DNA from 4 places in the Spirillospora sp. NPDC000708 genome. Region 3 is predicted to be linked to each of the others. Evidence: riboswitches for the same ligand, from Rfam matches in the RefSeq annotation. Region 3 holds a riboswitch; each other region holds the start of a gene.
What was found. A riboswitch is a leader RNA that binds a small molecule or an ion and turns the genes downstream of it on or off. The one in region 3 is predicted to bind cobalamin.
Positions count from the first base shown of each region.

Region 1: another riboswitch for cobalamin. It lies ahead of ABT299_RS42835 (CbtB domain-containing protein); the one in region 3 lies ahead of cobN (cobaltochelatase subunit CobN).
Region 2: another riboswitch for cobalamin. It lies ahead of ABT299_RS12205 (ribonucleoside-diphosphate reductase subunit alpha); the one in region 3 lies ahead of cobN (cobaltochelatase subunit CobN).
Region 4: another riboswitch for cobalamin. It lies ahead of ABT299_RS04580 (putative cobaltochelatase); the one in region 3 lies ahead of cobN (cobaltochelatase subunit CobN).

Region 1 is NZ_JBEPCJ010000095.1:31,619-33,810, reverse strand. It holds gene ABT299_RS42845 ((2Fe-2S)-binding protein) at 1-321, shown strand, start outside; gene ABT299_RS42840 (CbtA family protein) at 338-1,066, opposite strand; gene ABT299_RS42835 (CbtB domain-containing protein) at 1,076-1,309, opposite strand; cobalamin riboswitch at 1,342-1,530, opposite strand; gene ABT299_RS42830 (3-isopropylmalate dehydrogenase) at 1,695-2,192, shown strand, end outside.
Region 2 is NZ_JBEPCJ010000013.1:28,646-30,837, forward strand. It holds gene ABT299_RS12205 (ribonucleoside-diphosphate reductase subunit alpha) at 1-1,108, opposite strand, end outside; cobalamin riboswitch at 1,203-1,431, opposite strand; gene ABT299_RS12210 (hypothetical protein) at 1,540-2,154, shown strand.
Region 3 is NZ_JBEPCJ010000033.1:58,403-60,594, forward strand. It holds gene cobN (cobaltochelatase subunit CobN) at 1-1,314, opposite strand, end outside; cobalamin riboswitch at 1,411-1,581, opposite strand; gene ABT299_RS23585 (WD40 repeat domain-containing protein) at 1,636-2,192, shown strand, end outside.
Region 4 is NZ_JBEPCJ010000004.1:54,499-56,690, forward strand. It holds gene ABT299_RS04570 (ATP-binding protein) at 1-425, shown strand, start outside; gene ABT299_RS04575 (TetR/AcrR family transcriptional regulator) at 336-1,118, opposite strand; cobalamin riboswitch at 1,235-1,358, shown strand; gene ABT299_RS04580 (putative cobaltochelatase) at 1,415-2,192, shown strand, end outside.

The DNA.
Region 1 (2,192 bases), on a different contig from region 3:
GTGACCGGCCAGCTGGAGCCGCTGCGCGCGACGATGCTCACCTTCACCCGCCTCGCGGACGGCCTGCTGTGGGGGAACGCGGCGTCGGCCCTCGCCGGCGGCCTGAACGTCGGCCCGCCCGACGGCGCCCGCGCCGCGCTCGTCCGCGAACTCCTGGCCCGGCCCCCGCTGGCGGGCGCCGGGGTGTTCGGCCCGCGCGGCTTCGTCCGGCGCAACTGCTGCCTGTACTACCGCGTCCCGCCCGGCGGCGAGATGTGCGGCGACTGCGGCCTGCGCCGCCCGCCGCGCCGCGACGGGCCGCCGCCACGGGTGCGCCCGTGACGGCGGCCGGCGGCGGTCAGGCCGGGACGGCGGCCCGGTGGCGGGCCACCGAACGCTCGGTCAGGTAACCGAACAGCAGCCCGATCGTGCTCCACAGGACGAGCTGGACGCCCAGGGACGCGAGCCGGAAGTCCCACAGGACCGTGGCCGGGAAGTGCTCCGGAACCGCCTCGGGCTCCGGCGTGAGCCGGTACACGACCGCCAGCAGGACGGCGTAGCCGGCCGCGGTCGCCGTGATCGCGTTCCAGGCGCCGAGCCGGGGGACGAGGCGGCGGCACACGATCACCGCCGCGGTCGTCGCCAGGATCCCCAGCGCCATCATGCAGAAGTACAGCGCCGTCCTGCCGCCGATCGTGGTCGGGTTGCCGACCGCCGGGGGCGTCGCCGGGTACTTCAGGAACGGCACCAGCTCGATCGCCACGAACCCGGCGAGGGCTACCAGGGCGGCGGTGGCGCGCGCGCCGAGCCGTCCTAGCCGTCCGGACGCGAAGGCGAACGCGATCGAGAACAGCCCGCCGAGCGCCGTCCCGTACACCGCCATGGCGGTGGTCAGGCCGGCGGTCCTCTGCACGGTGCGGCCGACGACCTCCGGCTCGTGCCCGGCGTGCTCGGCGTGCGCCCTGGCCTCCTCGAACGCGATGGCGTGCCCGACCTGCGGCTCCCCGTACAGCCACGCGACGACCAGGGCGAGGGCGGCAGCGGCCAGGCCCGCGAGCATCCCGCGGACCAGCAGTGCTCTCATCATCGGCGCGGCCTAGTGGCAGGGGAAGCCGAGCAGGTGCCGGCCGTCGTGGGTGAACTCGTGCACCCAGGTGCCGCCGAAGACCGACGTCGCGCCCTGCTCGGCGCCGACGAAGTAGATCAGGATCGCGGCCAGCACGACGGCGAGCACCGCCCATGGCACGATGTCGCGGATCGGCAGGCGCAGGGGCGCCGCGGACGGCTCGGCCTGCGGGGACGTGGCGGACGGTACGGCGGACTCGGCCATGTCGGGTCTCCTCACGGGGTGCACTCGCCCCGGTTGCGGGAGGACGACGGGTCAGTGTCCTGACTCCCAGATCGCCGTCTCCCTCCGACCTTCCCGCCGGTGCGGCCGGCCGTGGTCGTGCTGGGGGAGACTCCCTGGTCACAGTGGCGGGACCGTCCTGGATTCGCACCAGGTTCCTGCGCACCGTCGCCTCGATGTGAACTTGTCGAGGAGAGCGTCTCCTCTCCCCACCGGCGCGTCAAGCCCGCGAAGGGTGACAAAGGTGACGTTCGCGCCGCCGTCCGCGGCGATCGTCCGCGGCCGCCGGGACCGCCCCGCCGAGACACCGATACCGGGATATGAGACGCAAGCCCAAGCAGTGAGACGTTTGCAGTACAGTACGCCCATGGCTTCCCGCAGCATTCGTCTGGCCGTCATTCCCGGTGACGGGATCGGCCCCGAGGTGGTCGCCGAGGGACTGAAGGTCCTCGAGGCCGTCGCCCCGTCCAGCGGCCTCGCGTTCGAGCAGACCTCCTACGACCTGGGCGCCGCCCGCTGGCACCGGACCGGGGAGACGCTGCCCGACTCGGTGCTGGAGGAGCTGCGCGGCCAGGACGTCATCCTGCTCGGCGCCGTCGGCGACCCGAGCGTCCCGAGCGGGACGCTGGAGCGCGGGCTGCTGCTGCGGACCCGGTTCGAGCTCGACCACTACGTCAACCTCCGCCCGGTGAAGCTGTTCCCGGGCGTGAAGACCCCCCTCGCCGACGTCACGCCCGACGACATCGACATGGTCGTCGTCCGCGAGGGCACCGAGGGCCCCTACACGGGCGTCGGCGGCGTCCTGCGCAAGGGCACCGAGCACGAGGTCGCCACGCAGGAGAGCGTGAACACCGCCTTCGGCGTC
Region 2 (2,192 bases), on a different contig from region 3:
CGTCGCCCCACAGGTCCGTCAGCTCCGGGACCTCCTTCGGGTCGAACAGCGACCACGTCCCGTCCGCCTCGACGCGGCGCATGAACTCGTCCGGGATCCAGTTCGCCAGGTTCAGGTCGTGGGTGCGGCGCGCCTCCTCGCCGGTGTTGTCGCGCAGTTCGAGGAACTCCTCGACGTCGGCGTGCCACGGCTCCAGGTACACGCACGCGGCGCCCTTGCGGCGGCCGCCCTGGTTGACGGCGGCGACGGACGCGTCCAGCGTGCGCAGCCACGGGACGATCCCGTTCGAGTGCCCGTTCGTCCCCCGGATCAGCGACCCGCGCGACCGGACCCGCGTCCAGGAGATCCCGATCCCGCCCGCGTACTTGCTGAGCCGCGCGACCTGCCCGTACCGCTCGTAGATCGCCTCCAGCTCGTCGCGCGGCGAGTCCAGCAGGAAGCACGACGACAGCTGCGGGCGCCGCGCCGCGGAGTTGAACAGGGTCGGCGAGCTGGGCAGATAGGACAGCGTGCTGAGCAGCCGGTACAGCTCGGCGGCCTCGTCGACGGTGTCGGACAGGCCCACGGCCACCCGCAGGAAGAAGTGCTGCGGCCGCTCCAGGACGAGCCGGGTCCGCGGATGCCGCAGCAGGTACCGGTCGTAGAGGGTGCGGAGCCCGAAGTATCCGAACCGGTCGTCCGCCTCCTCGACCGCGCCTCCCGAGGGGGGGCGACCCCCCGCGCCCCCCGGACCCTCGTCGATGAGGCGGTCCAGCGCGGCGGCGTTCTCGGCGACGAACGCGGCGGGGCCGTCGGCGAGGAGGCCCTCGGCGTGCGCGGCGGCGACGGACTCCGCGAAGCCCCGGACGCCGGCCTCGGCGGTCTCGTCGCGGATCCGGGCGGCCAGCAGCCGCGCGGCGACCCGGGAGTACCCCGGCTCCACCGCGACCAGCGCGGCGGCCTCCCCGATCGCCAGGTCCCGCAGGGCGGCGGCGCTCGCGCCGTCCCCGGCCCGGACCGCGCCGAGCACCCGTTCCGGCGCGGTCCCCTCGACGCCGGCGCAGGCCGCGGCGACCTCGGCCGCGATCCGCTCGGCGGCCGGCGCCTCCGCGGGCATGGTGACTGTCACGTTCTCTCCCCTCGTGAGACGGCCTCGCGAGGGCATGCGAACGGGCGCGGCGGCAGGCTGCCGCGCACCGTCCCCCGGCTCACCCGCGAAGCCTCGGACGTACGGCGTGCATGGCAGGTCTTCGGACTCGCGGGCACCCGCGCCTCCTGCCGGAGGCACGACCTACTGGCCGTCGCTTCCCGATCCGGACGATCCGGTTCAGTGCCTGTGACGGCGGTCGTTCCCGCTCACCGCTGCGGGGCAGTCCCGGACTTGCACCGGGTTCCCTCTTACGACGCCCCCGCCGCGAGCGGCGGGGGCGAACCAGCACGGGATTGAACCCTACATCTTGTTGATCCTCATTGCGCAACCCCAACATGTAGGGCGCGTCGGGACCGGATCGCGGGGGTCGGATGCGCGCCCGCGGACCGGGGTGGGACGATGTCCCCGTCATGTCCCCGCGTCCCAGGCAGCCGGCCTTCCGCACCGCGCGCGCGGTCGTCTTCGCGACCGTGTGCGTCGCGCTCGCGACCGTCGGCCACGACCTGGCGTCGCACGAGCCGGTGCCGGGCTGGGCGGTGCTCGCCGGGTTCGGCGCGGCCCTCGCCGTCGCCGCCGCCCTCGCCGGCCACGAGCGCTCCCTCCCGACGATCATGGGCGGGCTGCTCGGCGGCCAGTTCGCGCTGCACACGCTGTTCGCGAGCGCCACCGAGGGCATGCGCGACTGCGACACCGCCGCGCACGCGGGACACGCCGCCGCGACGCCCGCGATGCACGGCTCCGGCACGTCCATGACCGTCGCGCACGTCGCCGCCGCCGTGGTCGCGGCCTGGTGGCTGCGGCGCGGCGAGCGGGCCGCGTGGTCCCTCGCGCGGCGCCTCGCGTCCGCCGCCGACCGCCCGATCCGGCTGCTGCTCGCGCTGCTGCTGATCGAACCGGCGGAGCGCCCGCTGCGTACCCCGGTGGTGCCGGTGGCGGCCGGCGCGATCGCCACGGGACGCGCGCTCCGGCACCAGGTCGTCCGGCGGGGACCCCCTCCGCGTTCGAGGGCGCTCGCCCACCTCTGAGCGAGCGCCGTACGTCACCGGCCGCCGGATCCACGGCG
Region 3 (2,192 bases):
CAGCTCGCCCGGCGGCGGCCCCCAGTGCCGCTCGATGCCGTCGCGCAGGTCCTGCGGGAGCGTCGCGCACCAGGCCCGGTAGCGCGCCGCCGGGATGCGGACGGGGTTGCCGGTGAGCTGCGCCTCGGTCAGCCAGTCGGGGTCCTGGCCGCCCGCCGCGATGAGCGCGTGCATGAGCGCGTCGCCCTCGCCCGGCAGCGCGTCACCGACGTCGTAGCCGCGCTCGCGCATCTCGGCGAGCAGCCTCACCACGCTGGCGGGGGTGTCGAGCCCGACCGCGTTCCCGATCCGCGCGTGCTTGGTCGGGTACGCCGACAGCATCAGCGCGACCCGCTTGTCCCGCGCCGGGACGTGCCGCAGCCGCCCGTGCCGCACGGCGATCCCCGCGACCCGCGCGGCCCGCTCCGGGTCGGCGACGTAGACGCTGAGGCCGTCCTCGTCGGTCTCCTTGAACGAGAACGGCACCGTGATGATCCGGCCGTCGAACTCCGGCACGGCGACCTGCGTCGCGGTGTCCAGCGGGGACAGCCCGTCGTCGTTGGCCTCCCACGCCGCGCGCTCGCTGGTCAGGCAGAGGCCCTGCAGGATCGGGACGTCCAGTTCGGCGAGCGCGCCGACGTCCCACGCCTCGTCGTCGCCGCCCGCGCCCGCGAACGCCGGCTTCGTGCCGCCCGCCGCCAGCACGGTGACGACCAGCGCGTCCGCCCGCCGGAGCGTGTCCAGCAGCTCCTTCTCGGCGGTGCGCAGCGACGCGCAGAACACCGGGAGCGCCCGCCCGCCCTTCGCCTCGATCGCCGCGCACAGCGCCTCGACGAACGCGGTGTTCCCGGCGAGGTGATGGGCGCGGTAGTACAGGACTCCGACGACCGGTCCCTCGTCCGACGTGCGCTCCCGCTCCAGCACGCCCCACGTCGGGGTGGGGGCCGGGGGAGCGAAGCCGAACCCGGTGAGCAGCACCGTGTCGGACAGGAAGGCGAACAGCTCGGCGAGGTTGCCGGGACCGCCGTGCGCCAGGTAGGCGTGCGCCTCGGCGCTCACCCCGGCGGGAACGGTCGACAGCTCCATCAGCTCGGCGTCCGGCGCCTGCTCGCCGCTGAGCACCACCACCGGGCGCGGGCCCGCGAGCAGCGCGTCGAGGCCCTCCTCCCACGCGCGCCTCCCGCCCAGCAGCCGCACCACCACCAGGTCGGTGCCGTCCACCAGCGCGGGCAGGTCGTCGACGGACGTGCGGGCCGGGTTGGCGAGCCGGAAGTCGGCGCCGCTCGCGCGCGCACTGAGCAGGTCGGTGTCCGAGGTGGACAGCAGCAGGATCACGCGGATCGCGTCCTCACCCGGGGTCCTCGCCCCGAATCGCAGGTCAGACAGTGCCTCCGCTGGGGGGCGGACCCCCAGACCCTCGGGCTTGCGCCGCAAAGGGGCGGAGTGGCGGCACGGAGTCTCCTGGCTCCCGGATCGGCGCTCGCCCCGGCCTTCCCGCTCGCACGGTGGCCTTCGGTGGGGTCCGCTCCCCGGTGACAGTGGCGGGACCGCGCCGGATTCGCACCGGCTTCCTCCTTTGTCGCCGCCCACACCCTAACCCGATTCCCGCCGCCCCGGCGCGCCCGGGGGCGCCGCCCGCCATGGGACGATCTTCCGATGCAGCGAGAGAGCGAGCCGGTCTCGTGGCGGATCCGGCGCTGGGCGGCGCCCGCCGCGCTGGCGGTCCTGGTCGGCGCCGCCATCGCCGCGGTCGGCGCGACCGTCGGCGGGGAGACCCCGCGGGAGGCGGCGGGCTTCCCGTACCGGACGCCGCGCTTCCTGCTCGCCGCGGGACGCCAGGGGACGTGGCTCGACGTGCGCACGATGCCCCGGACGGGCGCGCCCGAGCGACCGGTCGACGCGGTACGGCCGCCGGACTCCGCCGGCGCGGTGCAGGAGATCCTCGCCGGCCCGGACGGCAGGTTCGTGGTCGCCGCCTCGCGGAGCGACCCGTGCGAGACACGCCTCTTCCGGTTCCGGCTGACCGGTGACGGCCACGTGACCGGGCTCGCGCCGATGCCCGGCGGTACCACCCCCGCGCTGGTCGCGGGCCTCGCGATGAACCGCCGAGGCGACCGGCTCGCCTACACGACCGCGCCCTGCGCGCCGGAGCCGCCGCACACGCCGGGGTCCGCGGACCCGCCGCGCGCACTGGCGCCCGCGAGCCCGGCGCG
Region 4 (2,192 bases), on a different contig from region 3:
ACGAGGCGATCGGCGACGCGCAGCTGATGGTGAGCGAGCTGGCCACCAACGCGCACCAGCACGCCGGCGACCACGGCCCGCACGAGCTGTGGCTCTACCTGGGCGACCCGCCCGGCGCCGAGTCCCGGCCGTCCGGCGCCCCGGCGAGCCCGGGTGCCCTGGCCGGTCCCGGCCTCGCGGGCGCTCCGGTCGGTGCCGAGGTGCGGTGCGCCGTCTTCGACGCCTACGTCGACGCGTCGCTGCCCGGCTACTCGTGGACGTCCGGGGACTGCGGGCGCGGTCTCAGCATCGTCCGGGAGCTGTCGCGGGGCCGCTGGGGCATGCTGCGGACGCTGTCACGGCTCGGCCCGGGCGTCCGCGGCAAGGCCGTCTGGTTCGCCGTCCCGGTGCGCGGCGGCGTGAAGCAGCCGGTCCCCGGCCTCTAGGCGCCCTCCGCCCGCCGCGTCCTGGGCCTCCAGCGCGGGGGCGATGTCGGTGACCATCGACAGCAGCGACCTGGTCAGCAGCGTCTGCACCTGCGCGCGGTCGAGGGTCCGCTCCTGGAGCCACTGCCGCGTCGCCGCGTCCGCGAGCCCGGAGTAGACGCGCAGGACGGCCCGCAGCGTGCCGGTCGGCGCGGGCACCCGCAGAACGGCGAGCATGTGCTCGACCGTCCGGTCGCGGAACCGGTTGACGAGGTGGAGCAGCTCGGGGTCCTGCCCGAAGCCCTCCGCGTCCAGCGCCGCGAACCAGGTGGTGGCGTTCCGCTCGGCGGTGTCGAGGAACAGGTTCACGCACAGCTCGACCGTCTCAGGCAGCGTCATCCGCTCGTCAGGGGGCGGCGCCTGCACCGCCGCGGTGGCCGTCAGGCCCTGGACGACCTTGAGGAACAGCTCCCGCTTGGTGCCGAAGTAGTAGTGGATGAGCCCGCGCTGGACGCCGGCCTCGCGGGCGATCGCCGCGGTGGCCACCTCCGCGTACGGCAGCTCGGTGAACATGCGGCGCGCGACGTCGAGGATCTGGTCGCGCCGCTCGTCGCGCGGCAGGCGCTGGTAGCGGGCCTTCGGGCTCCTGGTGTCGCCCGGGTGCGGCGTCGCGGCTCCGGCGGCCTCGCCGCGCGGGGCTGCGCGTCGCTCCATACCGACCAGTAGACCATCTCATTGGCGTATCGCCAACATTGACCGGCACTCCGCCGATAGATGGCCGGGTCGAGCGCGTCCGGCCGGTGTGCGATCCTGGGCGGGCGACGGACGCGGAGGAACCCGGTGCGAATCCGGGGCTGTCCCGCAACTGTGACCAGGGGAGCCCCCCTCGACACGGCCACGGCACGCGGTGCTGGAAGGCCGAGGGGGAGCGGTGATCCGGGAGCCAGGAGACTCCGGCCGTCGGACAGGCACCGCCACGGGCGTGGACACCCGAGGAAGGATGACGAGACGTGCGACCTGCGTCGGCGCCGGACACCGGCCGGCCGGAGAGGCGCGCCCGCGCGCGCTACCCCTTCTCCGCCGTCGTCGGAATGGCCGATCTGAAGCTCGCCCTGCTGATCAACGCGGTGTCGCCGGGCGTCGGCGGCGTGCTGGTCCGCGGCGAGAAGGGCACCGCCAAGTCGACGATCGTGCGCGCGCTGGCCGGGCTGCTGCCCCCGGTGCCGGCCGTGCCGGGCTGCCGGTTCTCCTGCGACCCGGACGATCCCGACCCGGCGTGCCCCGACGGCCCGCACACCCCCGGCGAGGCGGGGACGCGGGACGCGCGGCTGGTCGAGCTGCCGGTGGGCGCGTCCGAGGACCGGCTCACCGGCTCGCTGGACATCGAGCGCGCGCTGACCGAGGGCGTGAAGGCGTTCGAGCCGGGCCTGCTCGCGGCCGCGCACCGCGGCGTCCTGTACGTCGACGAGGTCAACCTGCTCCATGACCACCTGGTCGACCTGTTGCTGGACGCGGCGGCCATGGGCGAGTCGTACGTCGAGCGCGAGGGCGTCTCCGTCCGGCACGCGGCGCGGTTCCTGCTGGTCGGGACGATGAACCCGGAGGAGGGCGAGCTGCGCCCGCAGCTGCTGGACCGGTTCGGGCTGACCGTCGAGGTCGCCGCGACCCGCGACCCGGCCGAGCGCGCCGAGGTCGTCCGGCGGCGGCTGCGGTTCGAGGACGATCCGGACGGCTTCGCGGCGGCCTTCGCCGCGGACGAGGCGGACCTGGCCCGGCGGATCGCCGCCG